DNA from 3 places in the Bradyrhizobium sp. AUGA SZCCT0177 genome. Region 2 is predicted to be linked to each of the others. Evidence: predicted binding sites of a transcription regulator. Region 2 holds the regulator's gene; each other region holds the start of a gene.

What was found. The regulator LexA, encoded in region 2, represses DNA repair genes until DNA is damaged. The targets are predictions, from matches to a motif close to TGTTCNNNNTGTGTTCNG.
Positions count from the first base shown of each region.
Region 1: the regulator LexA is predicted to act here: its motif matches at 8,081-8,098, upstream of dinB (DNA polymerase IV).
Region 3: the regulator LexA is predicted to act here: its motif matches at 3,552-3,569, upstream of uvrA (excinuclease ABC subunit UvrA).

Region 1 is NZ_JAFCMA010000007.1:219,575-229,598, forward strand. Features, by position in the region: gene JQ597_RS10930 (glycosyltransferase family 39 protein) at 1-1,136, shown strand, start outside; gene JQ597_RS10935 (2-dehydro-3-deoxy-6-phosphogalactonate aldolase) at 1,268-1,882, opposite strand; gene JQ597_RS10940 (2-dehydro-3-deoxygalactonokinase) at 1,919-2,827, opposite strand; gene JQ597_RS10945 (xanthine dehydrogenase family protein molybdopterin-binding subunit) at 2,824-5,157, opposite strand; gene JQ597_RS10950 (DMT family transporter) at 5,270-6,196, opposite strand; gene JQ597_RS10955 (winged helix-turn-helix transcriptional regulator) at 6,352-6,726, shown strand; gene dinB (DNA polymerase IV) at 6,792-8,039, opposite strand; gene JQ597_RS10965 (adenylate/guanylate cyclase domain-containing protein) at 8,149-9,348, opposite strand.
Region 2 is NZ_JAFCMA010000001.1:367,009-377,032, reverse strand. Features, by position in the region: gene JQ597_RS01940 (ComEC/Rec2 family competence protein) at 818-3,115, shown strand; gene JQ597_RS01935 (hypothetical protein) at 3,158-3,574, opposite strand; gene JQ597_RS01930 (hypothetical protein) at 3,714-3,953, opposite strand; gene lexA (transcriptional repressor LexA) at 4,201-4,908, opposite strand; gene JQ597_RS01920 (molybdopterin molybdotransferase MoeA) at 5,123-6,334, opposite strand; gene JQ597_RS01915 (HAD family hydrolase) at 6,347-6,973, opposite strand; gene JQ597_RS01910 (hypothetical protein) at 7,127-7,429, shown strand; gene JQ597_RS01905 (NADH:flavin oxidoreductase/NADH oxidase) at 7,499-8,671, shown strand; gene JQ597_RS01900 (GNAT family N-acetyltransferase) at 8,769-9,248, opposite strand; gene JQ597_RS01895 (cyclic nucleotide-binding and patatin-like phospholipase domain-containing protein) at 9,556-10,024, shown strand, end outside.
Region 3 is NZ_JAFCMA010000002.1:178,195-188,218, reverse strand. Features, by position in the region: gene gyrA (DNA gyrase subunit A) at 1-732, opposite strand, end outside; gene JQ597_RS03200 (DUF2306 domain-containing protein) at 958-1,356, opposite strand; gene JQ597_RS03195 (single-stranded DNA-binding protein) at 1,613-2,104, opposite strand; gene JQ597_RS03190 (outer membrane protein) at 2,569-3,324, shown strand; gene JQ597_RS03185 (ubiquitin family protein) at 3,308-3,481, opposite strand; gene uvrA (excinuclease ABC subunit UvrA) at 3,656-6,655, shown strand; gene JQ597_RS03175 (DUF4258 domain-containing protein) at 6,680-7,006, shown strand; gene JQ597_RS03170 (hypothetical protein) at 7,003-7,215, shown strand; gene JQ597_RS03165 (hypothetical protein) at 7,235-7,675, shown strand; gene JQ597_RS03160 (HigA family addiction module antitoxin) at 7,658-7,981, opposite strand; gene JQ597_RS03155 (PRC-barrel domain-containing protein) at 8,063-8,380, opposite strand; gene JQ597_RS03150 (YVTN family beta-propeller repeat protein) at 8,502-9,431, opposite strand; gene JQ597_RS03145 (SRPBCC family protein) at 9,508-10,024, opposite strand, start outside.

The DNA of each region.
Region 1 (10,024 bases), on a different contig from region 2:
TAAATGCCTTGCTGGGTGGAGCCAGCGTCGCAACGCTTGCCGCGTTTTGCCGGCGTGTCGGTAATCCATCCGCGGCTGTCGTTGCGGCGGCGCTTTTTGCGCTGACCCCGTTCTACGTCATGAACGCGGCTTCGTATTTTCCGCACATCCTCGCGTCACTGCTGATCCTGTCGTTCTGCCTCTGCCTGCTGCCGGATGGTGAGATTCCGCGGGGGCACAGGCTGGTCGCGGCGGGAGCCATCGTCGGTTTGCTGGGGGCGACACGCTATTTCGACGTGTTGCCGCTGATTCCGGCGACGCTGTTGTGGTTGACCCGGCAGCGGCGGAACGCATGGCCGCGCCTGATCGGACTTCTGGCGGCAGGACTTATCCCGGTACTGCTGCTGCTGATGCTCTATCATTATCTGATCACCGGCAGCCCGTTCCGCACCGCATATTACGTCATCAACACGCCGGAGGTATCCAATATTTTCGTAAGCCTCGACCCCCTGCGGATCTTCAATGGGGTGGCGATAACCGCGGGTCGCCTGGTCGAACTTGCGTTGTGGACGTCGCCGGTTTTGCTGATCGTGTATTGTTGTTGCCTCGTACTCAAATTCAAGGACCGCAAGCTCGCCTATTACGATCTGATTTTTCCGGGCTTCGTGCTGGCCTATGTGATTTACGCCGATTTCGGCGGCAACCGCTATGGTCCTCGCTTTTACTTCGATGCGTTCCCTCTGATGATGGTCACCATCGTTTCGGCGCTCCCTTCAGTCACCGCGAGACTGGAGCGGTCGACGGATCGCGCGATGCTGCCGCTCGCTCCGATTGCCTGCGTGCTGTATCTAGTTGGCATCTGGCCGCTGGTGCTGACGGCCTTCCAGTTCCAGGTGTTTTCGCGCCAGGAGCCGTTTCGGTTGGTGCAGCAAGCCGTGACCGGGAAGGCGATCGTCATTCACGACACCTCCAGCGGCCTCGGCATGCATGATTGGGACCTCGTGCGCAATCCGCCATCCATGGACGCGGCCATTCTTCATGCCCGTGTGGGGACCGATGTCGGCGCGCTGCGCAAAGCGTTCCCCGACCGGTCGATCTGGCGCTACAGTCGCCACGATCCAACGCAGCCTGGTCAGCTGATTCGTGTCACGCCGTAGTTGCCTCTGGGTTCTGTCCCGGAAATTCGCTGACAAAGTCGCGCGCGCTTCTGAAGGATGGAGTCGACGGTGGCGGTCCACACGGATGGCGCGTTGGGCGATGAGGGCGAAGCCCGGAGCCGTTCGCTGAATTATTTCTGTTCCCGCATCGCCAAATCGTACGCGCGGATCGTGGCCCTGGCGCGTTCTGCAACTTCGGCCGCGGTCATGCCCGGCTTGTAAAGGCTGGTGCCGAGACCGAAGGCGTGAATGCCGGCTTTGGTGTACTCCGCAAAATTCTTGTCGGAGATTCCGCCGACGGCGGCGATCATCAGGCCTGCGGGAAGAACGGAACGGATCGCCGTGATGCCCGACGCGCCAAGGACGCCGGCCGGAAAGAATTTCAGCGCGGAAGCCCCTGCCTTCGCCGCCAGCAGCGCCTCCGTCGCGGTAAACACACCGGGCATCGTGACCATGCCGCGGTCCCAGGCGGCGGCAATGACATCAGGATCGACGTTGGGGGACACCATCAGCCGCCCGCCAACGTCATGGAGGCGCTCGACATCCTCTGGCGTCAGCACGGTGCCCGCACCGATCAGAATATCGGCGGGAGCCCTCTTGACCGCGATCTCGATGGAGCGGAACGGATCCGGGGAGTTGAGTGGAATCTCGATCGCCGTCATGCCGTGTTCGATCAACACGTCGACGATGCCCTCGGCCTCTTCGGGCTTCACGCCGCGCAGGATCGCGACCAGCGGACGCTTCATCGGCGGGAATGGAACAGGGGTCACGCGCTTATCCTTCTACAATGTCCAGATGGCCTTGGCGGCCAAGGCAAGACCGCGTCGGACCGCATCATCTGAATCGATGGATTGGACCGCAACGGAAAGGCTGTCAAACGCCAATCGGTACAGCGCCTCGAGCCTGCCTGACGCAACCAGGGTAATGTCGCGCCTCGATCGATCACCAGCCAGTCCCGCCGCCAGTTCGAGGCCGATCAGGGTTCCCGATATTTTCTCGCGGGCCGCGGCAGCACTGCCGCCATATAGAAGCTGACCCGAGCGCACCTGGAACAACAAATTGGCCGCGAATGCAGGCGTCTCAAAGGCGGCAACGACAGCCGATTTGAAGGCTTCGGTGTCCACGGCTTCGTCCGCGTTCGCTACGGCCAGCGACAGGATCGTCCCTTGCGATACGGCGCTGAAGAGTTCGCCCGTCATGAATGTGGTGAAGCGTTCAACGGTCCCACCACGCACGCTCGCCCATTTCGAATGGGTGCCGGGCATGCAGACCAGCGCTTCACCATCTGCACCGAGAGCACCGAGAAGTTGGGTTTCTTCGCCCCGCATCACGTCCGGCGCCTTGGGGTCGCGCTGCGCGATGCCTGGAAGGATCCGGATATCACGCGACCCTCCGGGAACCGGCACGGCACGCTGCAGGATGGATGTGAGGCTTGCCGGCGTGTCGAGATATCCCGCTTCGACCCAGCCCTGCCGGGCGCCCGCCATGCCGCAGATGACGACTGGCAGGTGATCGGCGGCACCGGCGGCATCGAGATGCGACTGCAACACGCTGGCAAAACCGATCCTGGCGGCCGCCATCATGCCTTCATCGCTGCGTCGTTCCGCCAGCACGTCGCCGGAACGATCCATCAGCCAAAGCCGGAAGCTGCTGGTACCCCAATCGACGGCGACATAGGCGGCCTGGCTCATTTCGAAATCCGTCCTGATGTTCGTGCTTTCTGGATGGCGCTCCACACCAGATACGGCGTCGCCGGCATGTCCAGTTCATTGATACCGAGCGGGGACAAGGCGTCGAGCACGGCGTTCATGATGGTTTGCGGCGCGGCGATGCTGCCGGCCTGCCCGGTTCCCTTCACACCCAGCGGATTAGACTTTGTCGGCGACGATTCATTCAGACCACCGGCAAAATTCGGCAAATCCTGCGCGCGCGGCAGCGTGTAGTCCATGAAGGAGCCGCTGAGCAGCTGCCCCTCGGGATCGAACACGATGTGCTCCAGCAGCGACTGTCCGATGCCCTGCGCCACCCCGCCATGCACCTGGCTGAGCGCCACGCGCGGATTAATGAGGCGGCCGAAATCATCGACGATGGTGTAGCGATCGAGCCGCACGACGCCGGTGTCGGGATCGATCTCGACTTCCGCGACATGGCAACCGTTCGGAAAATTGTAGAGTTCGGAACTGTTGGTCGCGCTTCCCTCGAGCTCCGGCGTCAGTCCTTCCGGCAGATTGGCGGGATCCCGCGCGGCCTCGGCCACCTTGCCGATCTCGATGGCGCGCTCGGTGGATTTCACGACAAAGCGGCCATCGACGAACACCACCTGGTCGGCCGGGGCCTGCAGCAGATGCGCTGAAATCAGCCGTCCCTTCTCGATCAACTTCTCGATCGCCATGACAAGCGCGGTGCCGCCCATATGCATCGAACGCGCGCCGCCATGGCCGTTGCCGCCCGGCAGAAAGTCCGTGTCGCCCTGCTGGAAGCGGAATGCATCGATCGGCAATCCCAGCAGGTCGGCTGCGACCTGCGGATAGGCGGTCTCATGACCCTGGCCGTTGGACTGCGTACCGACCGCCAGCGACACCGTGCCGTCGGCCTCGAACGCGGCCCGCGCCATTTCCAACGGCACACCGCGGGACGTTTCGAGGAAGCAGGCAATCCCGAGGCCGCGCAGCAGGCCGGCTTTGTCCGATTGTTTCCGCCGCTTGCGAAAACCGTCGCGATCGGCGAGCGCGATCGCGTCGTCCAGATTGGCCTTGAAGCGGCCGCCGTCGATCTTCATGCCCATCGCGGTACGATGCGGAAACCTGCTGACGATGTTGCGGCGGCGCAACTTGACGGCATCGATCCCGGTTTTGATCGATGCAAGATTCACCAGCCGCTCGATCAGATAATTGGCTTCGGGCTTGCCGGCGCCGCGATAGGCGTCGATCGGCGGCGTGTTGGTGAAAGCGCCGCGCACTTCGTAAAACACCGAGGGGATGTCATAGACGCCGCCGATCGCGCTGCCGGCCGCGTTGGTGGAGCTAATCGGGCCGCTGGTCGACAAATACGCGCCCATATTGGCGACCGCCTTCACTTCCAACGCAAGAAACCGGCCATCGGTGTCGAGTGCGAGCCGCGCGCGGGAAAAGAAATCGCGGCCATGCGCCGAGCTGACGAAATCCTCTGATCGTTCGCAGACCCAGCGCACCGGGCGGCCGAGCTTCCTTGCCGCCCACATCACCAGCACATACTCGGGATAGACGTAGTTCTTCATCCCAAAGCCGCCGCCGACGTCAGGCACCACCACGCGCAGACGATCGAGTGGAATCTTGAAGACGGAGTTCGCGAGCACCTTGCGGGTGTCGTGGACGGCCTGACCGGTCACCGACAGCAGAAACTTGTCGGTCGTGCGATCGTGGAAGCCGATCGCGGCGCGCGTCTCCAGGGGAGCTGCCACGACGCGGTTGTTGAACAGGTCGCATTCGACGATATGCGTAGCCTGCACCATCGCCGCGGCAACAGCCGCCGCGTCGCCCCTATGGAACAGGAAGGCGGAATTGCCCGGCGCCTCCTTCCATAGCAGTGGGGCGTCCGGCTTGAGCGCCGCGGTCGCCATGGTGACGCAGGGCCTGGGCTCATAGGCGATGTCGACCGCTTCGGCGGCCGCCACCGCCGCCTCCAGCGTCTCTGCGACAATCAGAACGACGGGATCGCCGACATGCCGCACGAAATCACGGGCCAGCGCGGGGCGCGGCGGCGCGATGATCGGCTCGACCGCATCAATTGCCGTGACGCAAGGCAACTCGCCGATGCCGTCCGCCGCGAGGTCGGCTTCGGAAAGCACCGCCACGACGCCGGGGAGCGCACGGGCAACGTCCAGACTAATCCGGGTAATTCGTGCGAAAGCGTGCGGCGAGCGGACCACATGGGCGTGCAGCACATCAGCCACGTGATCATTGGCGACGTAGGTCCCGCGCCCGGTGAGGAAGCGATGATCCTCCAGCCGGTTCAGGGGCTTGCCTTGATAACGCTCGCGCAACCGCTCACCTCCTTGCCGAAACACCAAGGGTTATATTGGGCGCTTGCGGGGACCGCCACCCTCCTTGCCCCGTCGAATTTGCGTTGCGGACCTGTCGAGCACTTCGCGCGCTCTAGCGGGCCGGACCCGACGACGTCTGCCGAGCCCAATTCCTGTTGGCCGAGACGACACCGGTGCCGACCAGGATCCCGACGAGAACGAGGGCCATACCGGCGACCAGTTCCACCGTCAGCGATTCGCCAAGCATCGCGATGCCCAGCGCCATCGCCGTGATTGGATTGAGCGTCAGATACAAGACGGTCGTCGTCGGCGGCAGCCAGCGCAATGCCCACATGAACAGTGAAAACTGCAGAACACCGGCGACGGTTCCAAGGAACAGCACCGCGATCCATCCTTTTGTACTGATCGCCGGCAAAGCAACGCTGCCTTGCTGGAGACCGACAACCGGCAACAAGACAGCGACGGCAAATACCATCGCCAATGCCGTCACGAAAATCGGCCCGTGGCGCATCAGGGTTGCGCGGCTGAACACGGAGTAGATGGCGGCGCAGAGCACGCTAAGAAGCATCAACCCGTCTCCGACCACGTAATCGGCATTTCCCCGCCCGAATGCAGCGGTGCCAAACGCCACGGCGATACCGGAAAACGCCAGCACGACACCTGCGACCTTCGCGGTTGTCAGCTTCTCGCGTCCAAAGGCAGCTGCGACGATCAGGGTCTGGATCGGTATCGTCGCCAGACCAACCGCGCCGCGCGCGGCCGGCACGTACTGGAGCGACGCATTGAAGGCCCAGGGAAAAAGCACAAAGAACAGAATTCCGAACCCGGCGATCTTTGCACACTCGGATAGCGCAAGGCCGCCGCGCGGCCACATCGCCAGCAGAAACGGCGCAAAGCAGGCGATCGAGATCAGGTAGCGGTAAAAGACCAGCGAGATCGGGTCGATCTCTCCAATGACCGAGCGCGTGGCAACGACGGCAGCCCCTGCGATCAAGGCCGCGGCCGCCGCGGCGGCATGGGCGAGTACAATCCTGTTCATGACGTCGCCACCTCGATCTGCCGCCCGCCAGCCAGTAACTTTAAAATCGAAAGTTACACTAGCCATGACACTTTAAAAATGCAAGTCGGTCTGATAGATTATCGAGGCACACCGTTCCGGGCAGGTCCGGTGCTGGAAACACGGGCACGTTCGCCATGGCAAAACATGACTTCCGATCGACATGCTCCATCGCGCGCGCGCTGGAAGTCGTGGGCGACAAGTGGACCCTGCTCATCGTTCGCGACCTGATGTGGCACCGCAAGCAGACCTTTCAGGCGCTGCAGGACAGCGCTGAACGGGTCCCCTCGAACATCCTGTCCGAACGGCTCAAGAGGCTTGCGGAATGGGACCTGGTGAAACGCGAGCCCTACCAGCAAAACCCGGTCCGATACGCCTATCAGCTGACCGACGAAGGAAAGCGCCTGGAGCCCGTCCTGCTGCAGATCATGAATTGGGGCCACGAGCACCTCGGTGGGGGGCGCTACGACCCGAAATCAGGCAAGAGCTGGAAAGCGCGAACCGGGCTTTAAACGCGCGACTAGTTCGATCTGTCGCTGGATCGCTCCCGGCAACGCTTTCGCATTGAGGGTGAAGTTCACAGGTCCTTTTCGGCGAGTTTACGAAACGCGTCGGGAACGGAAGAAGAGACGTCCGGCGCCACCGATCCGTAGCCGATCGCATCCCATCCGAAGCGTTCGCGGATTTTATCAACCGCATGGTCGGCCGCCCCACGTGCCATGCCTCTTTTGGTGCCGGGGCGGCGTGCTTCATCGCCAAGTCCGAGTGGGAGTTCGAGCTCCACATCCCGCTGCTCTCCAAGATGCGACACGGAAATCGCCAGCAGCGAGATTGTTTTCTCGTGAGGATGATCGGCAAGGACTGCGCGCACCAGCTCCTCGGCGACCTCGGCCAGAATCAGGGTCGCGGAGATTGGTGCGTCGAGCGTGACCGAACGCGTGACTGAATTCAGGTTAGCGAAGCGAACGCGGACCGTCACCGTCCGCCCAGGCCTGGACTTGGCGCGGAGCCGGCTGCCGATACGGTCAGCAAGGTGAAGCAAGGTGGATCGAACAACCCGCTGTTCGGCGGGTTTCCTGCCAAGCGCCGATTGCGCTCCTGCCGATCGAGCCCGGCGGTGAGTCTTGATTTCCCGTGGATCACGATTCCACGCCAGCGCCGAAAGTTTCGTCCCTGCCGCGGAACCAAGCACCCGCTTGAGCGAACATCCGGGTGTCGCTGCCAGCTGCCCGATCGTGAGCACGTCGATTTCGGCCAGCCGTGTCCGCGTCGCCGGACCCACGCCCCACATCAGCTCGACCGGCAGGTGGTGAAGGAATCTGAGCTCCGTGTCGGGATCGACAACGACGAGCCCGTCGGGTTTGGCCACTTGCGAAGCAATTTTCGCCAGATGCTTGGTGCGCGCGACACCGACCGAGATCGGAAGGCCGAGCTCCGCGCGCACGCGTTGGCGGATCGCCGTTGCGATTTCGGCGGGCGGACCGAACAGATGGGTGCAGCCCGCGACGTCGGCAAAGGCCTCGTCGATGGAGATCCGCTCGACGAGGGGCGTGAAATCGCCGATCACCTTGATGGTGGCATCGCCCAGCCGTTGGTATTCCCTGAAATGCCCGCTGACAAAAATGAGGTGCGGACAGAGTTCGCACGCTTGCCGTCCCGGCATGCCGCCGCGGACCCCGAAGGCCTTGGCTTCGTAAGACGCGGCAAGCACAACCCCACCACCGACGGCAATCGGTTTGCCGCGCAGCGATGGATCAAGCAGCTGCTCTACCGAGGCATAGAACGCATCCAGGTCCGCATGGAGGATGGTGGCTGTCGTTGCCATCCGACCGTTCGCCCATGACGTTTCGACGAGGTTCTCGCAGAGAGAACATAATGAGAACAAGAACGCCTTGTCTCAAGCGATCGGAGACGCGCGGGACCAGGATCGGCATTCAGCCGTGATACGCAAACAGCTCGATCGGGTCATTGAAGCCGCGCACCGGATGTTCACCGACGCGTTCGAGATCGAAATCGCCTTCAACAGAGTCGGCGAACGCGCGAGACAGCAGCACCGTTTTCCCTAACTGTTTGGTGAGGGCTTCAAGACGCGACGCCATGTTGACGGCCGGACCGATGACCGTGAAGTCGAGCCGGCTGCGCGACCCGATATTGCCGTACATGACGTCGCCGACGTGGACACCGATGCCGTAGTTCAGCGGCGCACGGCCGGTTTCGCTGTTCTTTTCGTTCAGCGCCGTCATGGCCTGACGGGCCTCAGTCACGGCATGCAGCAGGTTTGCGCAGGCCGAGGGCTGGCTGAGCGGAAAAATGGCGAGCAGACCGTCGCCGATGAATTTCAGTATTTCGCCGCCATGCCGCGCGATCGGCTCCGACATCGCGTCGAAATAGCCGTTCAGGAGATCAATGACGTCATCGCGCGGCCAGTTGTCGGAGATCCGGGTGAAATCACGCAAGTCGCAGATCATGATGGCGGCGCGAACGGTCGTCCCGGTTCCGCGCCTGGTGGCGCCGGCCAGAATGAGTTCGCCGGCGTGCGAGCCGACATAGGTTTCCAGCAGCGTTCGCGCGAGCCGGTTCTTGACCCGGATTTCGCTGACCAGCGCCAGCACCGGCAACAGTTTCAACAGGGCGGCGATATGCGCGGCGTCGAAACCACCTGGCCGGTCGGTTGCAAAGGTCACGATGTGCCGCTTGCCGAGCGTATGGTACAGCGGCCACGCCACATAATCGGTCAGGCCTTTCGCCCGCATCTCGTCATAGACGGCGTGCTTGCGGCCGAGCGCAGGATCGCGCTCGAGATTCTCGCGCACCTCGGTGACACCGTCATGGATTTCGTTGGCGGGACTGCCGATATATTCGGATCGCTCCTGGACATCGTAGTCAACGCGCGCAATCTCGGCCTCGCGCATCCCGTCTTCCCACATGATCCGGGCGCCAAGCCATTGCGGATGGTGGATCAGGATATGAAGCGTCGCCCGTTTGACGGGAATGCCGGCATGCTGGAGCCGGACACAAAGCTCCCCGAAAATATTGTCGATGAAGCGCTGATCGCGCGTGCCGTTTGTCAGCCAGTGCACGACGTCGCCGTCAGAATGCGCTGTAACGGGATAGATATTCGGCGGCGCGTCCATATTGGCTCCCGAGTTGTAACCTGGATCGACGGTACGGGATATGTCGTGTCCCCATCCGACAGCGTCAATGCAGTCCGCCGCAATCCGGATGCACGTTTTCGGGAGATCGATAGTTGCCGCGTGTTCAGCGCGGGAGGACGCGGCGGCAACACTCCGAGCATAGCCTTCCAGTTCGGGTAGGACGCCTTGGGACTGTGCCGGATCATCTCGTGGAAGACGCGCTCCTTGGTCTCGAAATAGAAATGGATCGTCCCCCTGGTCGCGGATGCGCGGGCGGCGACGTCCTCGCCTCGTAGCCGTTCCTGACGAATTCCTCGAAGGCCACATCGAGGATCGCGGCAGGTCGTTGCGCTGTCCGGCGGGCCGTTCCTTCGTCTTCATCTCAACGCCCATCCACATAGAGTATTTAAATACCTTCAATACACTGTTGACTTTCGAGCCAGCCAACTTTAGTAAGTGATTACTCACTTGATTGGTTCGGATGTGTCTTATGGCGTCAAAGTGGCCCTGTTGCCGGCGGTGCGTCCGGATGCGTGCGAGGGAATCCGGTCCAGGCCGGAGCAGCGAGAGCCGCGGCTGTTCAGCAATCGCGGGCGCCTGACGGAGCGAATGGTCGCCGCATCCCGCCGTGCCGAATGGCGAAGCGACACCCGATACGCGGCGGGTTGCCCCTGAG
Region 2 (10,024 bases):
TGTTACGCTTCAGCAGCCCTCACGCGGGCTAAAGAAGCAATGATACCCGACTTAGCCCCGCCCTAACCGGCGGGGTTTTTCGTCTAGAGAGGGCGCCTCGACGCGGATGCCGCCGGTTTCTTGCGCTGGAACGTCCCCACGGCTCACACCAGGCGTATCGGCACCGTCTTCGCCTTCAGCCCTAGCGCCGGTAGTGTCTCGGTTTGAAATTTCGGAATGAAAGAGGCCGCCAAACTGAGGCGACTATCGCAACAGACTCGGCCTTCACCAAGTCTGGCCGCCGACGGCAGAGAAGACTGCGCCCGAAGACGATTTGCTGTTTAGGTCTACTGGGGTGCGGCCGCTAGTTGGAGCGGACTTCGTAGCTGCAAGGACTAGTCCCGCCCAGCCACCGGCGACTGCATCGAGTTCGGAGGCGGTGAATTCGTAAATCGAGGTCTGGTTGGTCATGGTCCCGCTCCATGTTGTGGCGCTGTGCGCCGTTGATCTGGAGCGAGTATGCCGGGTGGCGATCTGACGTGCTGTGACGAGAGTCATATTGACTGCCGATGTCGTCAGAAAATCAACTTTTAACGGTCACCAGTCATCCTGAAGGCAATCGCGGAACGGACCCCAAAGCCCCCGCGAGAGTGATGCGTAAAGGAAACCCGCCGGGGCAGTTACCGGCGGGTTTTCTTCCCACAGCAGTCTTGAGAGCGCGGGGCTTCGCTTCCGCGCGCGCGGCGCCTTTCCCCGATATTCCACTTCCGTTCTGCTAGCCGGAACCTCACACCTTCCGGTAGCTTTGTCCCCGCGAGCGTATCGTGTGGGTAGCTTGATGTCGGAGCAGGGCAACACGTCGGGCCAAAGGCGAGGCTACGCCGGCACGTGGCCGCCGCGTGGGGCGGCGCCGGTCGGCGGTCTCGCGCCCCAGCGTCTTGCGCTGTGGCCGCCGCTGATCGAGACCTTGCGGCAATGGGCGCGCGCGGAGGCGGGGGCGGGGCGTTTGCTGCCCTGGGTGCCCGTCGCCTTCGGCACCGGCATCGCGTTCTATTTTGCCGCCGACCATGAGCCGGTGCTGTCGGTCGCGGCTGTCACCGCCATCGTGCTGTGCGCGGCGGCGTTCTTGCTGCGGCGGCACAAAATGTTTCCGGTCGCCGTGATGATTGCCGCCGTCGCCGCCGGCTTTGCGATTGCGACCTGGAAGACGGCTCGGATCGCGCATGGTGTGCTGGCGCGGCCGATGTTTTCGGTGGCGCTGACGGGATTTGTCGAAACCCGCGACATCCGCGAGCGCACCGACCGTTTTGTACTGCGCGTCGTGACCATGGAGAGCGCGCGCGACGCGACAAAAATCGAACGGGTGCGGCTGTCGGTCAAGAAGGGCACCGCGCCTGACGTGGGCAGCTTTGTCGAATTGAAAGCGCGGCTGTTGCCGCCGATGTCGCCGCTGCGGCCCGGCAGCTACGATTTCGGCCGCGACATGTTCTTCTCCGGCATCGGCGCCTCCGGCTTCGTGATGGGCGCGATCAGGACCGCGGAAGCGCCTGATGGCGGCGGGTGGAAGCTGCGCTATTCGGCGTTCATGCAAGGCATGCGGGATGCGATCGATGCGCGGATCAGGACCACGCTGGAAGGCGACAAGCGCGCGATCGCGACCGCGCTTCTGACCGGCCGGCGCGATGCGATCTCCGAGCCCGTCAATGACGCGATGTTCATCTCCGGCCTTGGCCATGTGCTGTCGATATCAGGCTATCACATGGCTGTCGTCGCGGGCGTCGTGTTCTTTGCGGTACGGGCACTGCTGGCGCTGTTCCCGACGCTCACGGTTGGTTTTTCGATCAAGAAATGGTCGGCGGTGGCGGCACTCGCCGCGTCGGCGTTTTATCTGTTGCTCTCCGGCGCTGAAGTCGCGACCCAGCGTTCGTTCTTCATGACGGCCGTGGTGCTGATCGCGGTCATGGTCGACCGCCGCGCCATCACGTTTCGAACGCTCGCGGTCGCGGCCCTCATTGTCTTGACCATCGCACCGGAGGCGCTGGTGCATCCGAGCTTCCAGATGTCGTTTGCGGCGACCCTCGGACTGGTGGCGCTGGTGCAACTCGGCATGCCGCGCCTGTTCGCGCAGCCGGATCATTCCGCGACGGCGCAGGTGGCGCTGTGGGGCGGCCGCGAGATCACGATGCTGCTCCTGGCCTCATTGGTGGCGGGCCTTGCCACCACGCCTTACGCGGCGTTTCATTTCCACCGGGTGACGCCCTATGGCGTGCTCGCCAATCTCGCGGCGATGCCGGTGGTCTCGGCGCTGGTGATGCCGGCGGGCCTGCTCGGCCTGGTTGCGATGCCGTTTGGTTTTGACGGTGTGTTCTGGGCCATCATGGGCGTCGGCATCGACTGGATGATCGTTGTCACGCAATGGGTCGCGGCCTTGCCGGGCGCGGTTGGTCGTGTGCCGGCGTTCGGCATCGGCCCGCTGATTGCGGCGAGTCTTGGCATCATCCTGCTCGGCTTGTTGCGGACGCCGCTGCGCTATACCGGCGCGGCCGTGGTGCTGGTGGCGGCGGTGTGGGCGGCGAGGGTGCCGCAGCCGGACATCCTGATCTCCGCCGACGGGCGCAATGTCGGTGTCCGCGGCCAGGACGGCAAACTGCATTTGATGCGCGCGGCCAAGGGCGCCGCGAGGGATGGCTTCCTCGTCAAGGAATGGCTGGCGGGGGATGCCGACGCCCGAAAGCCTGCCGATGCCTCGCTCACCGAGGGCGTCTCATGCGACGAGAGCGGCTGCGTGATGCAAGGCGCCGGTGGCGGGTTCGTGGCATTGGCGCTGCGGCCGGAAGCGCTGGCGGATGATTGTGAGCGCGCGGCGCTGGTGGTCACCGCAAGGCAGGCGCCTGCGGCGTGCGGCGCCTCGGTGATCTCTGCGGAGCGTCTGCGGCGGCAGGGCGCCATGGTGCTGCGGCGAAGCGGCAGCGGATTTACCATCGATGCCGTCAAGCTCCGGGGCGTCGATCGTCCATGGTCGCCGGCGATCGCGGGCGAGGGGGACGCGGAGACAACCATCCTCGCGCCGCGCCGTACGGCGCCGCGTGCGGTCGATGCGACCCCGTCGGAAGCGGATCTCCAGGCCGAGGAATAAGGATTCACGTTCCCCGGCGGGGCGCGACCGGCGGCGCGGAATTCAACCGGTGGAAAGCGGTGTCGCCGTGTCCGCCTTCGTTGTTGTGCGCTCGGGAATCGGATGCACCACCGGCAATTGCAGCACGGTGACGCGCTGACCCTCGCAAAGCTGCGTCACCAGCACATGGCTGCCGTCGGGAAATTCGATCGCGTCGTGGTGACGTTCCTTGATATGCGGATCGATGGTGTTGAACTTGCCGACGCGAAAACCGATCGTCCGCGTCCAGATCCAGCGATTGTCGTATTTGACGTCTTGCGCGAAGGCCAGTTCGGTCCCGGGCAGCATGCAGACCGCGACTGCGGGGTCGCGTTCGCTGGCAAAGCCGCGGGTCGAGGTGCCGCGGAAGGTGGTCGATATCAATGTCTCGCCGACCTCAGCAGGACGCGTTGCCATCGCGTGCAAACTATAGTCACACATCGGATCGCTCCCTCGTAAGAGATAGAGACCCGTGCCTCCCTCGAGGCGCTGGCCTCTATCAGAGTGGACTTGAGCAAAGTCTATTCCTGTTCTGGGCAATAGTGCGACGGAAAGGCCGGCGTGCCCGATCACAAACGCGCTACGACGGCTGCGGATCTTCGGGCATCGGCGGCAGCGGCAGTTCGAAGGCGCCGAGATGGAATTGCTCCCTTCCGTCGTCGGCAATCCCGGGCAGCGCGACCAGCGTGAACGCAGCCTCCGGATATTGCTGCCAGATCGCGAGATCTTCCGCCGTCACCATCAGCCAGCCGAACCGGAGCATGTAGCGGCCCGGCTCGGTCACGAGTCCCGCCCTCTGCCAGGTGATCTTGGTGATCATACTGCTGACCACGTCTCGTCCCCCCGGTTTTTGCGTCTTCGAGTTGAAAACGCGTCAAACCAACCATCCTCGCCCGCACAGTTTTTGCCGCATTCTGGGCAATTGTGCGACGCGCGGCCCCACCGTTCTCCGTCAGGGCCGGGTCTTGATCTTGCAGCCAACAACGTGGATGCCCGGCACAAGGCCGGGCATGACGCGCTTACGGATGTCGTTACCGAACAGAAGCGCCCGCGAAAGCGGGCCGCCCTCAGTACTTCCGGTACAGCCCGATCAGCTTGCCCTGAATCCGGACCCGGTTCGGCGGCAGGATGCGGACTTCATAGGAGGTGTTGGCAGGCTCCAGCGCGATCGAGGCGCCGCGGCGGCGGAAGCGTTTCAGGGTGGCTTCCTCCTCGTCGATCAGCGCCACCACGATATCGCCGGTGTCGGCGGTCTCGTTGCGCTGGATCAGCGCCATGTCGCCGTCGAGAATGCCGGCGTCCACCATGGAATCGCCGCGGACTTCGAGCGCGTAATGTTCGCCGGAGCCGAGCATGTCAGGCGGTACGCTGATGGTGTGGCTGCGGGTCTGCAGCGCCTCGATCGGGGTGCCGGCGGCGATCCGGCCCATGACGGGAACGGCGACCGGACGGTTGCCATCGTCCTCGGCGGACGCACTGGCGGCGCGGACCTTGCCGAGCGTGCCTTCGATGACGCTGGGAGTGAAGCCGCGGCGGCCGTTGCCGTTACCGGCGCCCGCAAGCTCGGGCAGCTTGATGACTTCGATGGCGCGGGCACGGTTGGGCAGGCGGCGGATGAAGCCGCGCTCTTCCAGGGCGGTGATGAGGCGGTGGATGCCGGACTTGGAGCGGAGGTCGAGCGCATCCTTCATTTCGTCGAAGGAGGGCGGCACGCCGGCTTCCTTGAGCCGTTCGTTGATGAAACGCAGAAGTTCATACTGTTTGCGCGTAAGCATCTCGAGCAATCCCCCGGTTGGCGCGTCGTAATTCGTGGTCGTTCAGTTCAGTTGCGAGTGCGGTCTCAAATTCGGAAGTCCAAAACTCCCATTTGTAGACACTAGCTCTCGAAACAAATCATGAACGAACACTATATGTTCGATACATGTTCCGCAACCACTTAATTTCAGGTGAACGCGCGCCGACTTCGCCCGAACAGGCCGCCGCGATGCGTCATTCCGGCAGGCGCAGGAACTCGCATGGCGTGCCTTTCGGCAGCGCCGGCGCAAACGGCGGACGTATCAAAAGCGCCCGTGCCGCAGCGAGATTTCCAAGCAGCGACGAGTCCTGGTGGCTCACCGGCACCGCGATCAACGCACCGTCCTCGCGCTCTTCAAGTCGTGCGCGAAGATAGTCTTCGCGCTGGTCGTTGGCGGGGAGATCGCGGCCGAGCAGGGCGGTCTCACGCGCGTGATGGATGGTTTTTCGGCCCGACAGCGCGCGAATCAGCGGCACCAGAAACAGGAAACCACAGACATAGGACGAGACCGGATTGCCGGGCAGGCCGATCACCCGCATCGCCCCGAGGCGCCCGTGCATCATCGGCTTGCCCGGCCGCATCGCGATGCGCCAGAACGCCATGGCCACGCCCTCGGCCTCCAGCGAGCGCTTGACGAGGTCGTGGTCGCCGACCGAGGCGCCGCCCATCGTGATCAGGATGTCGGCGCCCGATGCGCGGGCGCGGCGGATGCCGTCGGTGGTCGCCTCGACCGTGTCGGCGGCGATGCCGAAATCGATGGTCTCGGCGCCCTCGGCCCGCGCCAGCGCGCGCAGCGCATAGCCGTTGGAGTAGACGATCTGGCCGGGGCCCGGGATCGAGCCCGGCATCACCAGCTCGTCGCCGGTGGCGAGCACCGCCACCTTGGGGCGGCTGATCACGGCGAGTTCCGGATAGTTCATGCCGGCGGCGAGCGACAGGTCGCGTTCGGTGAGGCGGCTTCCCCTGGTGAGCAGCACATCGCCCTCGCGGAAATCGGCGCCGGCGGCGCGGATATGCCGTCCCGGTTTGGCGGTTTCCGTGATCGTGACGTGGTCGCCGCTGGCAGCCGTGTCTTCCTGGATGATGACGGCGTCGGCGCCATCAGGGATCACCCCGCCGGTGAAAATCCGGACCGCTTCGCCCGGGCCCACCATGCGCTCGAACGGGCGGCCCGCCGCGACTTCGCCGATCACCTTCAGCCGCGCGGAGAGGTCGGCGGCGTCGGCCGATCGCACCGCATAGCCGTCCATCGCCGACATCGCCTGCGGCGGCTGGGTGCGCTTTGCCGCAAGGTCGCGCGCGAGCACCCGATGCCAGGCCGTGTCGAGTGCGGCCATTTCTTCCGCCAAGGGATCGGCGCCCGCAAGGATCGCGGCCAGTGCATCAACGACCGGCATCAGGGCCACGGCAACACCCTCTCAAATTCCCAGCGCGGCGAGCGCCTTTGCGACGTCATCCGGCCCTGTCACATGTACCGCGGCCAGGCCGCGCGCCCGCGCGCCGTCGATGTTCGCGGCGGAATCGTCGAAGAACACGATGCGGGAGGCGGGAACACCGATCGCCTTGACGACGTGATCATAGGCCGCCGCATCGGGCTTTCGAAGCCCGATCGTCGATGACAGGTAGATTTCGCGGAAATGGCCGAGCACGCCGGCATAGGCCTGGCTGAAATGCACGACATGCGCGTTATTGGTGTTGGAGAAGGCATAAAGCGGCAGGCGTTGTCCGGCGCGCGCCAGCGATGCGGCGATATCGGGCATTTCGCCGGCGAAGATCGCGTTCCAGCCTTCCAGGAACTGGGCGTCCGATATCCCGATGCCGAGTGAGCCACGCAGGCCTGCGAAGAATTCGGCGTCGCTGATCTCGCCCCGCTCGTGGCGATGCCAGGCATCATTGGGCAAGAACCGCTCGACCAGCTGTGCCGGCTCGCAGCCGGCATGGCCGGCCCAATTGGCCACCACCTTGCCGAAGTCGATATCGAGTACGACGCGTCCAAGATCGAACAGGAGCGCGTCGGCGGAGTTGGGGAGAAGCGGGGCGTTCATGCCAGACGTTTACAAAACTGGACCGCTCTGGGCAACGACTGGCTGCAACCAGCAAAATGCTTGTTTTCGCGAGCAACTTCCGCCCAATCCAGCACTTAGGCTGGCGCGGGAGCTGTGCTAAGCGTTTGGCCGGAAAGTCCGGGGAGTGATCGCATGAAAATGATTGGTATCGTGGCTGTGATGGTCTTGCTGGCCGGGCCGGCGTTGGCCCAGCAGGCACCCGTTCAACAATACGGGGAGCCGGACAAGGAAAAGTCGCCGTCGGAGATCGCGGCGGCGAAGGAGGCCGAGCGGGCCTACAAGCGGTCGCTGGGCAATATTCCGGAGCAAAAGAGCACGGATCCCTGGGGAACCGTGCGCAGCGACAATGCCGCCCCGAAAGCCGCAGCCAAGCCGCCCGCGAAGCCGAAGGCAGCCAAAACGGATATCAAGACCGAGACCACCGCAAAACAATAACAGCCGCCCGCCGGCAGCTTGCCGGGACTGGGGTGCCCAGGATTCCAGGAAACCGGCGAGGACGCTAGAATGTCGAACACGCTGCTGTTTTCGCCGGTGACGATCCGCGGCGTTGAGCTGAAGAACCGCATCGTGGTGCCGCCGATGCACCAATATTCCGCCGTGAAGGGGTTTCCGACCGACTGGCACCTGATGAACTCAGGCAAATTCGCCGCCGGCGGGGCCGGGCTTGTCGTCGTCGAGTCGACCAAGGTCGAGCGCCGCGGTTGCGGCACGGTCGGCGATCTCGGCATCTGGGACGACGCCTTTGTCGAGCCGCTTGGCCGCCTCGTTAGATTCATCCATCAGCAGAATGCGGTCGCGGGCATTCAGCTCGGCCATTCCGGGCGCAAGGCGCGCGCGACCCGGCCGTGGGAAGGCGACCGGCCGCTGCAACGGACGCCCGAGATCGAGGATTGGGACGCCTGGTCGCCGGTGGCGCCGAGCGCGATTGCCCATAGCGAGAAATGGCCGGTGCCGAAGGCCCTGGAGCGGAGCGAAGTGAAAGACCTCGTGCAGGCCTGGGGCCAGGCCGCGCGGCGCGCCCATGAGGCCGGCTTCGACGTGCTGGAGCTGCATGGTGCGCACGGCTATCTCGTGCATCAATTTTTGTCCGAGCGATCCAACCAGCGCACCGACGAATATGGCGGCTCCGAGGCCAGCCGGACGCGCTTCATCATCGAGATCACCGAAGCGGTGCGCACGCACTGGCCCGACCACAAGCCGCTGTTCGTGCGCCTGTCGGTGGACGACAACGCCGGATGGGGACCGGAGCAGAGCGCACGGCTGGCAAAAATCCTCAAGGCCAAGGGTGTCGACGTCATCGACTGTTCGTCCGGCGGCATCACCGAGATGGCGCCGATCCTGGGCAAGGAAATCAAGTACAGCTACCAGGTGCCGCTGTCGGACTATGTCAAACGCCACGCCGATATCATGACCATGGCGGTCGGCCTCATCATCCATGGCGACCAGGCCGAGCAGATCCTGCAGGACAAGCAAGCCGATCTGATCGCGGTCGGCCGCGAAATCCTCAACAACCCGAACTGGCCGATGGACGCCGCCCTCAAACTCGGCGTCGAAGGCCCGTTCCGCAACGTGCCCCCACAATTCGGCTATTGGCTGGGCACGCGCGCCAAACGCGGCTTTGGCACGCAGCCGTCGACCTGGCAGAGCGGGCTGAACGAGGCGGGGAAGCTGACCTGAAGCTGGTAGCCCGCATGAGCGCTAGCGATATGCGGGTATCGGAGGTGCGAGAGCCTCGCACATCGCTTCGCTCATCCCGGCTACGCAACAATCCGCTTCACATCCGCTTCTCGAAGAACACACTCGCCGCAATGGATTGCGGCGCTTTCAGCGCGTAATCCCCAAACGCGGAACATTCCCGGAATCCCGTCCGTATATAGAGCCGCATCGCCGCGATCTGGCGCGTTCCTGTCTCCAGGCGCAACATGGGAAGTCCGGCGCCACGCACCTCGTCTTCGATGCGCGCGAGAATCGCGTCGGCGACGCCCTGGCCGCGCGCGTTGCCGCGCACATACATGCGCTTGACCTCGGCATATTCAGGGAAGAGGGCGACGCCGCCGCAGCCCACCGCCACGCCGTGACGTCGCGCGAGGAAGAAGCGGACATGCGGTTGAAAGATCGCATCGATGGGAAAGCCATGCCGCTGCTCCGGCGGATACTCCACCGCGAGCACGGCCTCGAGCTCGCCGATCAGCAGGCGCACCTCATCGGTCGCGGCCAGCGCAACTTCGATCTGCACGTCATCGCCGTTGCTCATCGGTGCTCCCTTTTAGACCCGTACGTTCGCGAGCTTGGCCCGGGCGAGCGAAGCGATATCAGGATTTCTTCAGATTCGTCCTGACAATTGCAACGAGATGCCGAAGATTGCAGGCGGCTTAACGCGATCGATCAAATGTTGAGTAATTGACATTACCGCCCATCCACCATGGCTCAACTAATCCCGTTGTCCTGACGTCTGGCAAGGCAATTTGAACGCGTGAGCTGCTATGTGTCGGCGCGGCTATGAAATACGTTGGCGGCAACAAGGTCACTTGCGCCACGCAGTCTCGATCGAGGAAAATATAATGGTAGATGGTGCCACCGCATCTGAGCCACCCTTCGTCCCCGACGCTCCCCTTCTCGCCGATGCCGCAACGCCTCCCGAGGCCTTCGTTCCCTCCGACGTCTCGATCTTCAGGATGCTGACCGCAGAACAGCGTCAGGAGATCCGGGGTTTCATGCGCGAGCTGGTCATTCTGCGCGGCGAAGAGCTTGTCGCCGAGGGCGACGCGTCGGACGCTTTCTTTGAAGTCGTGCGCGGCGCATTCACGGTGCAGCGCGCGGGCGATGAAGGGCTGATTGCCGAACTGGGGCCGGGCGATCTCATCGGTGAAATCGGCTTTTTTGGAAAGATCCGGCGGACGGCCACCGTAACGGCGATCAGGGATTCCTGTGTTCTCTCATTGTCGCGTGCCGCTTACAACAAAATAGCAATTGAAGCGCCCAGCATCGTTGGTTTCTTGCTTGAGGCGATGGCGCTTCGGGTGGCCGAGA
Region 3 (10,024 bases), on a different contig from region 2:
GTGATAGGCCGAACGGATACCCTGGCGGCCGAGGATGATGCCGCCGGTCGGAAAATCGGGGCCGGGTACGATGTTGATGAGGTCGTCGATCCCGAGCGCGGGGTTGTCGATCAGCGCCGTGCAGGCGTCGATGACTTCGCCGAGATTGTGCGGGGGGATGTTGGTCGCCATGCCGACGGCGATGCCGCCGGCACCGTTGACCAGGAGGTTCGGGAACTTGGCCGGCAGAACCGACGGCTCTCTCTCCGAATTGTCGTAGTTGGCCTGGAAATCGACGGTGTCCTTGTCGATATCGCCGAGCACGGCGAGCGCCGATTTCGTCAGGCGCGCTTCGGTATACCGGTAGGCCGCCGGGGGATCGCCGTCGACCGAGCCGAAGTTCCCCTGCCCGTCGATCAGCGGCACGCGCATGGAGAATTCCTGCGCCATCCGGACCATCGCGTCGTAAATCGACTGGTCGCCGTGCGGATGATACTTACCAATCACGTCACCGACGACGCGCGCGGACTTGACGTACTTCTTGTCCGGCGTGTGCCCCTGCTCGTACATCGAGTACAGAATGCGGCGATGCACGGGCTTGAGGCCGTCGCGGGCATCCGGCAGCGCACGCGCCACGATCACGCTCATGGCGTAATCGAGGTAGGAGCGCTTCATCTCGTCCAGAATGGAAACGGGACGAATATCGGAAGGCGCCGGCGGCTCGCCGGGCTTGTTCTCATCGTTATCAGACAAAGGGGGAATCCGGTCAGTTCTAGGCTGGGAATCATATAGCGTATCGGGGTGCTTTTAACCACCCCAAGGCGCTCCCGGCCAGCTGTTTTTCCCTTCGTTTTTTCATGGACTTACAGGACCCGCGGCGCCCTTCCGGCAAGTCATCGCGCCAGCCATTTCCGGGCTCCCGATACGGCCGCTTCGCGGCCAAATCCAGCTCGTCAAAACCGGTGTTCTCAGCGTCGCCTATTGGCCGAAAACCACCGCGTGCATGATCCGCCCGGGAACGAAGGTGAACAGCCCCGCAACAACCAGCGCGCCGGCAAAGATCGAGATCATCGTGATCTTGTGGCCGCGGACCTTGTGCCGGCGCGCGTACCAGACGCCGAGCACCAGCATGATGGGCGTGAAGATCGACAGCAGATGGATCGGGCTCCAGGGACCCAGCAGCCTGATCTCGTGGATCCAGAACGAGGAGATCGCGACCACGGCCATCAGGCCAACCCAGATCCAGCCAAGCGTCCGGTGCGGCAGCGTTCCCTTCGGGGCCGCGAACTGGACCACGCCAAGCGCAAAGGCCGCCATCGCCGCAAAGGCATGAAACGGGATCGCGGGGGCGGCATCCAGCAGCGGCGCGAAGCTCATGACGGACGCTCCCCAGGGTTCCATCCGGCGACGGCCCGCGCGATCGCCGAACGCAAGACGAAAAACGTTAAATCAATATCCTAATGTAAATATCATTCACATAGACGCGAGTCAGAATGCTGCATCGCACAAGCGCATGCCCATGGAATCAACCCGTTGGATCAGATTTTTAAGAATACACACGAGCCAACCGAGCTTGCGCGAACCCGCTGTCTTTTGGACAGCACGCAAACCCGGTTGGTCTGACAGGCCCCGATCAGAACGGGATATCGTCGTCCATGTCGTTGTTGCGGCCGGCGCCGGCGGCTACCGCGCGGCGCGGCGCGGAAGTGGCCTGGCCGCCGCCAAAATCGCCGCTGGAATCGTCGGAGCCAAAACTGCCGCCGCCGCCGCCGGAGCGGCCGTCGAGCATGGTCAGGGTCGAATTGAAGCCCTGCAGCACCACTTCGGTCGAGTATTTCTCGACCCCACTCTGGTCGGTCCATTTGCGGGTCTGCAGCGCGCCCTCGATGTAAACCTTGGCGCCCTTCTTCAGGTACTGCTCGGCGACCTTGCAGAGCCCTTCATTGAAGATCACCACGCGGTGCCACTCGGTCTTTTCCTTGCGCTCGCCGGTGCCCTTGTCGCGCCAGGTTTCCGAAGTCGCGATGCTCAGATTGGCGATCGGCCGCCCGTCCTGTGTCCGCCGGATTTCCGGATCCTTGCCGAGGTTTCCGACCAGGATCACCTTGTTCACGCTTCCCGCCATCGTCGCTCTCCACTCAAAATCGGGACCAAAAAACTGCTGCCCGACCGCTGCAATCGGCCGGCACGGGCCGCCGGATTGGCCGCCTCATCCTGTCAGGACATTTGAGACGACCCTATACGCCCGATGGCCGCCCCGACTTAGCGATCCCTCGGCAAAGCAGCGGTTATCCACATATAGCATTGCCCGCGGCATTGTTCCAGTTTTGTTCTACGCAACCTCAGGTCATCCACGCCCGGCCGGTATTTCGGTATTCGCATCGTGCCGTGGCCGGCGCTGCGCGACGGATATTCTAAACAAATCATTACCTTGAAGGGTCCGCACTTCACCCGCGAGTGTTGCATTTCGGAGACGGCATTTCCGGTTGAATCGGCGTATGGATTTATCCAACGGCGCGGCGCTCGCGTCTTGGACGAAAACGCTTCGGGACCAACGGGAAGCGGACAACGGACTGGGGACTATTTGAAATGAAGAAGTTTTTGCTGGGTACGGTTGCTCTCGTTGCCTTTGCGGCTCCCGCCGCTGCGGCTGATCTCGCTGCGCGTCCTTACACCAAGGCGCCCCCGATGATCGCGGCCATTTACGACTGGAGCGGCTTCTACGTCGGCGCCAACGGTGGTTGGGGTACGAGCCGCAAGTGCTGGGACGCCTTGAATGGCGCTGGCGTGTTCGTTGCCAGCGAAGGTTGCCACGATGCAAGCGGCGGCACCGCCGGTGGCCAGATCGGTTATCGCTGGCAGGCTGGCACGTGGGTGTTCGGCGTCGAAGGACAGGGCAACTGGGCCGACTTCAGCGGCAGCAGCGTGAGCCTTGGACCCGTGGGCTTTGGCGCGGGAACGACCATTCGCTCGAAGGTCGACGCGTTCGGCCTGCTCACCGGTCAGGTCGGTTACGCCGCCAACAACGTCCTGTTTTACGTCAAGGGCGGTGCGGCTGTGACCGCCGATCGCTATCGCGTCAATGCCACTGTCGGCAACGCTCTGATCGCCTCGTCCAACGATGACAACCGCTGGGGTGGCGTGGTCGGTGTCGGCCTCGAATACGGCTTCGCCCCGAACTGGTCGGCCGCCGTCGAATACGATCATCTGTTCATGGGGAACCGAACCGCCACCTTTACGAATGTGGCTGGCGGCACCTTCAGCGAACGCATCCGCCAGGACGTCGATCTCGTGACCGTGCGCGTCAACTATCGCTGGGGCGGCCCGGTCATCGCGAAGTACTGAGCTTCGCTGCACCAAACGATTTGATGAAAAGGCCGGCCTCGCGCCGGCCTTTTTGTTTTGAGGTGGCCATTTTTGTTTTGAGGTGGCCTTTTTGTTTGAGCGCATTTTGCTTGAGCGCATTGGTTCCGCCCACGGCTCCGCTGCCATCTGCTGCCATTGCGATCCCTTGGCAACTCATTGCAAAACAAACCGTTGATGGCTCGCTGCGAGCACTGGAAATCCCGCCCCGTTCTTCCTACGTTCCAGCTTTCTGCCATCGGCGCCCGGCTTAGGTCTTCCCTGGCCATGCGCGCCCAACGTGGCGCGCCTCCACGCGCCTGGAAATGCCGATATGGATGAAGTGCTGAGGGCGAAGCGCCAAACCAACGCCGGCTCGGGAACGCGCGCGATAACGATCCGCGGCGCGCGCGAGCACAATCTGAAAAACATCGACGTCGAGATTCCCCGCGACAAGCTCGCGGTGTTCACCGGTCTGTCCGGCTCCGGCAAATCCTCGCTCGCCTTCGACACCATCTATGCCGAGGGCCAGCGCCGCTACGTCGAGTCGCTCTCCGCCTATGCGCGCCAGTTCCTCGAGATGATGCAGAAGCCCGACGTCGACCAGATCGACGGCCTGTCGCCGGCGATCTCGATCGAGCAGAAGACCACGTCGAAAAACCCGCGCTCGACCGTCGGCACCGTCACCGAGATCTACGACTACATGCGCCTGCTATGGGCGCGCGTCGGCGTGCCCTACTCGCCCGCGACGGGCCTGCCGATCGAAAGCCAGCTGGTGTCGCAGATGGTCGACCGCGTGCTGGCGCTGCCGGAAGGCACGCGGCTCTATCTGCTGGCGCCGGTCGCGCGCGGCCGCAAGGGCGAATACAAGAAGGAGCTCGCCGAATACCTCAAGAAGGGCTTTCAGCGCGTCAAGATCGACGGCAGCTTCTATGAGCTCGCCGAAGCGCCTGTTCTCGACAAGAAATTCCCGCACGACATCGACGTCGTCGTCGATCGCATCGTGGTCCGCCCCGATATCGGCCAGCGCCTCGCCGAAAGCTTTGAGACCGCGCTGAAGCTCGCCGAAGGGCTGGCGGTGATCGAATACGCCGACGCGCCCGCGGGCAGCACCGACGACGAAAAGAAGTCCGAAAAGAAGTCCGACAAGAAGACCGCAAAGATCCACGACAAGAGCGGCCCGGAACGGATTCTGTTTTCGGAGAAATTCGCCTGCCCGGTATCCGGCTTCACCATTCCCGAGATCGAGCCCCGGCTCTTCTCCTTCAACAACCCCTATGGCGCCTGCCCGGCCTGCGGCGGCCTCGGCGTCGAGCAGCATATCGACGAGGACCTCGTCATCCCCGACAAGGAGCTGACATTGCGCAAGGGCGCGATCGCGCCCTGGTCCAAATCGTCCTCGCCCTACTACATCCAGACGCTGACCGCGCTCGGCAAGTTCTACAAGTTCACGCTCGACACCAAATGGAAGGACCTGCCGAAGAAGACGCAGGCCGCGATCCTGCACGGCTCCGGCGACGACGAGATCAAGTTCTCCTATGAGGACGGGGTGCGCTCCTACGACACCAAGAAACCGTTCGAGGGCGTCATCACCAACCTCAACCGCCGTTTTCGCGAGACCGAAAGCGAATGGGCGCGCGAGGAGCTGGCAAAGTATTTTTCGGACATCCCCTGCGAGGGCTGCCACGGCTACCGGCTGAAGCCGGAGGCGCTGTGCGTCAAGATCGGCGGCAAGCATATCGGCGAGATCAGCGAACTCTCGGTGCGCCGCGCCGGCGAATGGTTCGAGAGCGTGCCCAAGGCGCTCAACGCCCAGCAGAACGAGATCGCCATCCGCGTGCTGAAAGAGATCCGCGAGCGGCTGTCGTTCCTGCTCGACGTCGGCCTCAATTATCTGACGCTGTCGCGTTCGTCGGGCACGCTAAGCGGCGGCGAAAGCCAGCGCATCCGCCTCGCCTCCCAGATCGGCTCGGGGCTGACAGGCGTGCTCTATGTGCTGGATGAACCTTCTATTGGCCTGCACCAGCGCGACAATGCGCGGCTATTGGAAACGCTGAAGCGGCTGCGCGACCTCGGCAATACCGTGATCGTGGTCGAGCATGACGAGGACGCCATTCGCCTCGCCGACTTCGTGCTCGACATCGGCCCCGGCGCCGGCATGCATGGCGGCCACATCGTCGCGCAAGGCACGCCCGCCGAGGTGATGGCCAATCCGAAGTCGCTGACCGGCAAATACCTCACCGGCGAATTGTCGGTGGCGATCCCCGAGCGCAAGCCACCGAACCATCGCCGCACGATCAAGGTGATCAACGCGCGCGGCAACAATCTGAAAAACGTCTCGGCGGAAATTCCGCTCGGCCTGTTCACCTGCGTGACCGGCGTCTCCGGCGGCGGCAAGTCGACGCTCCTGATCGACACGCTCTACAAGGCCATCGCGCGAAAACTCAACAACGCCAGCGAGGGCGCCGCGCCCCACGACCGCATCGAGGGGCTGGAGCATATCGACAAGATCATCGACATCGACCAGTCGCCGATCGGCCGCACCCCGCGCTCCAACCCCGCGACCTATACCGGCGCCTTCACGCCGATCCGCGAGTGGTTCGCCGGCCTGCCCGAAGCCAAGGCGCGCGGCTACGAGCCCGGGCGCTTCTCCTTCAACGTCAAGGGCGGCCGCTGCGAGGCCTGCCAGGGCGACGGCGTCATCAAGATCGAGATGCACTTCCTGCCCGACGTCTACGTCACCTGCGACGCCTGCAAGGGCAAGCGCTACAACCGCGAGACGCTGGAAGTCCTGTTCAAGGGCAAGAGCATCGCCGACGTGCTCGACATGACCGTGGAAGAAGCCGCCGAGTTCTTCAAGGCGGTCCCGCGCGTCCGCGAAACTTTCAAAACGCTGCACCGCGTCGGCCTCGACTACATCCATGTCGGCCAGCAGGCCACGACGCTGTCCGGCGGCGAAGCCCAGCGCGTCAAGCTGGCAAAGGAGTTGTCAAAGCGCGCCACCGGCCGCACGCTCTACATCCTGGACGAACCCACCACGGGCCTGCACTTCCACGACGTCGCCAAGCTCCTTGAAGTGCTGCACGAGCTGGTGTCGCAGGGCAACACGGTGGTCGTGATCGAGCACAACCTCGAAGTCATCAAGACCGCCGACTGGGTCATCGACCTCGGCCCCGAAGGCGGCGACGGCGGCGGCGAAATCGTCGCCTGGGGCCCCCCGGAGGACATCGTCAAGGCGCCGCGGAGCTACACGGGCAAGTTTCTGGAGCCGGTGCTGAAGCGGGCGGCGGGGAAGCCGAGGAAGAGTGCGGGGGCGAGTGAGGCGGCGGAGTAGCATGCCTGGACGAGGGCAGGAAAATTGAGTGATGTTCTTGCCCGGATCAAGATCCTTGTGGCACGCCGCGAGGTTCGTTCCTCTCTGCACGGCTTTCGCGAATTGGCGGCGGATGATATTCTGCTTGACGATCTACTCGACGGCATCGCATCAGCCGTTGTGATCGAGGATTATTTTGATGCAACTCGAGGTCCGACAGTTCTAGTATTGCAGCGCGACTCCTCTGACCGCCCCGTGCATGTCGTTTGGGGTATTCGGAGAGGCAGTGACGGCCCGGCCGTGCTTGTGACGGCCTATAGGCCCGATCCGCTGCGATGGTCGCCGGATTTCATGAAGCGCAGGACGCCATGACACGAACGAAAATCGAGCTGGTCCGTGACGGTAAATACGTCGCCGAAGTGTCCGTCGAACTCATCGAAGATGAAGGCGGATGGTCGCCATATCTTTCGCTTGATGATGCTAAGAAGCTTGAATCGGTTCGGCTTGCATTGCACGAAGGCGACATTGCCGAGGCGTCGAAATACGGCCGGGTATTTGAGCTGACTCCCCTATCCGCTTGATCGGCGCTTAGGCCGGAATATGGAATCGGAACGATATTTCTCTGGCGAGATCGTCGTCGTTCTTGCGGATGGGTCGCGGCGGTCCGCTAGAGTTACCGCCGATGAAATTTTGGAAGTCGATAAAGAGATATATCGGGTTTTTTTCGAGCAAGGCGCTGAAACCAAGGTCGCCGAGTCCGAAGAGGACTTCTTTGAGGCGCTGAAAAACCTGCGTCACGACTTGGAAAAAACTGGCGCATTGCTCCATTGCTTTGGTGCCAGCGAGAATGTTTATCCGTCTGGAATGCAGAAATCTATGGGGCCAGCGATCTTAGCATACAGGATGCACATAGGGTCTCCGGCCTTGCGGAAAGATATTGTCAACATTTTTGATGCAGATCAAACGGTCGTTCCGTCCACGGTGGAGCAGCAGAAACAGTTTCACGAACGATGGATAAAAAGCTTATCCGGCAAAGCTTGAGCCTGATTTTCGGCTCCGCTCAACGACGCCAATATCGTATTGGCCCTGCAAGTCGAGCCAGAACTGCGCGCCATTGCCAAAATAGCAGCCAAGGCGCATCGCCGCGTCAGCCGTAATCGAACGGCGACCGTTGAGAATGCTGGTGACGCGGCCTGAGGGTACGCCGATGTCGAGCGACAAACGATTGGCGCTGCGTTTGCGAGCAGCCAGTTCGCGCTTCAATAAACGGCCGGGGTGAGCGACGGGAGCCATGACGGTCAACCTTTGTGGTAGCGCGTAGGATGGGTCGAGCGCAGCGAAACCCATCACAGAATGGTGGGTTTCGCTTCGCTCTACCCACCCTACCCGCTCCGATTGGAGACTCGTGGGGCTAACCCCGCCGCCCCCCTACACCGTCCAATAATGCGGGTGCCGATACGATCTTGAGCGGTCGCCCCAGTCGAAGCCGTCTTCGTCGAACTCGGACGGGCCGGCGCGCAAATCGTCCAACGTCAGCTCGACCACGAAGGCCTGACGCGCGGGATCAAACCTGAGTTCGTCCCACCGCACCGGATAATGGTGGTGGGGGGCGAGCATGCCGCCGGTTTTGATTACGGCATACGCGACCGTTCCGCTCACCTTGTCCAGCATCAGACGTTCGATCGTGCCGAGTTTTGCGCCGTCTCGTCCGTAGACGTTCGCGTGCTCGACGCGATCACTGGGCACCAGGGTATGCTACATGGCAATCCTCCCTGTTTTCTCTGTTCTCCCGCCAATTATAGCACCGACGAGCCCGGCCTGCGCGCGCGTCCGGTTGCCGCGGAGCACCACCCTCCGCTGGTGCCGACTACCGCCGTAAAAACATCCCGAACGCCCGCGGTCCGTCGCCGACCTTGATCTCGCCGGTCACCTTCAGCTCGACCGCATCGATCACGCTGATCGAGTTGCTCTCCCAGTTCGCCACGATGATCTGCCTGCCGTCCGCCGTCGCCGCGATCCCTTCCGGATAGTCGCCGACATTGATGCGCTTGACCGGCGCAAGCGTTGCGAGATCGAACACGCTGACGGTGCCGTCATACTGGTCGGTGACGAAGCCGCGGCCCTGGGCGAGTGCGACCGCGTAGGGGCGAAGGCCCGTCTTCACGCGCCCGATTTCACTGCTTTCGGCGATGTCGATCACGGAGACGTCGTTCGATCCGACATTGGCGGTGTAGGCCCGCCGGCCGTCCGCATCGATCGTGATGCCGAAGGGGCGCGTGCCGACCTTGATGACCGCCCGGCGTTCGCGCGTCGCGGTATCCACGACGGATACACTGTCGGCATCGCGGTCCGCCGAGAGCAGGAGCCGCCCGTCCGGTGTTACCGCAAGCCCCGACGGCGATGCGCCGACCGCGATATCGGCGATCACGCGCTGCTCTTTCGGATCAATCACCCGCACCGCCGCGGCGTACCAGTCGGCGACATAGACCGCGCCGCCATCCGGTGCCACCGCAACGCCGAGCGGACCACCGCCGACATTGATCCTGCCGACGACCTGGCGAGAGGCGGCATCGACCACGGTGAGCGCCTTGGCGTCGGGGCTCGTCACATAGGCGAAGCGTCCATCCGGCGTGATGGCAACCCCGGCCGGCTTGCCGCCTATCGCGATGGTCGCGACGGGCCGCGACGTCGCGAGGTCAACGACGGTGAGATTTTCGCTGAGCTGATTGGTGACGAACGCCTCCTCGGCGCGGGTGGCCCACACCGTTCCGATGCTGGCGACCGCGGCCGCCAGCACGACATAGCGTTTTCCAGCGAAGTGGACCCGGTTCGCGCTCAGAAAACGCGTCAAGACAAGACTCTAGCCCGCACGATCAGCTTCCGCTTTCGACCTTCTTCTTCAGCGCCTCGAGGCCGGCCTTATAGAGCCCGCTCACCGCCTTCACGGCGGCCTGGTCGCTCAGCTCCGGCGGCGGATCGTTGTTGGGAAAACCGCGGTAGAACGCGCCGGCCCACTCCAGGCTGCTTCCCTTGCCGTCGGCGCTGGGCGTGACCGTCAGGGTGGACGAATAGTTGGTTACCGGCAGCACCTTCACGTCGACGGCGTTGATCCGGTAGGAATAGGTCATCTTCTCGGCATCGTACTTGTAGAGTTCCTCATCGACGGTCGCACCACCAGCCAGCGTCAGCCGCCGCGTGGCCTCGATCGCGTTGCCTTTCGCGCCCTCGGTCTTGCTGACCGGCGGCAGCCAGCTCATGTCCTGGAAATTGCCGATCACGGCCCACACCTTGGCCGGCGGCGCGTTGATCTCGATCGATTCCCGCACCTTCTGACGGGTCGGCCCGTGCGCCCAGGCTACCCCCATCACTGCCAGCGCCGCCACTACGGCC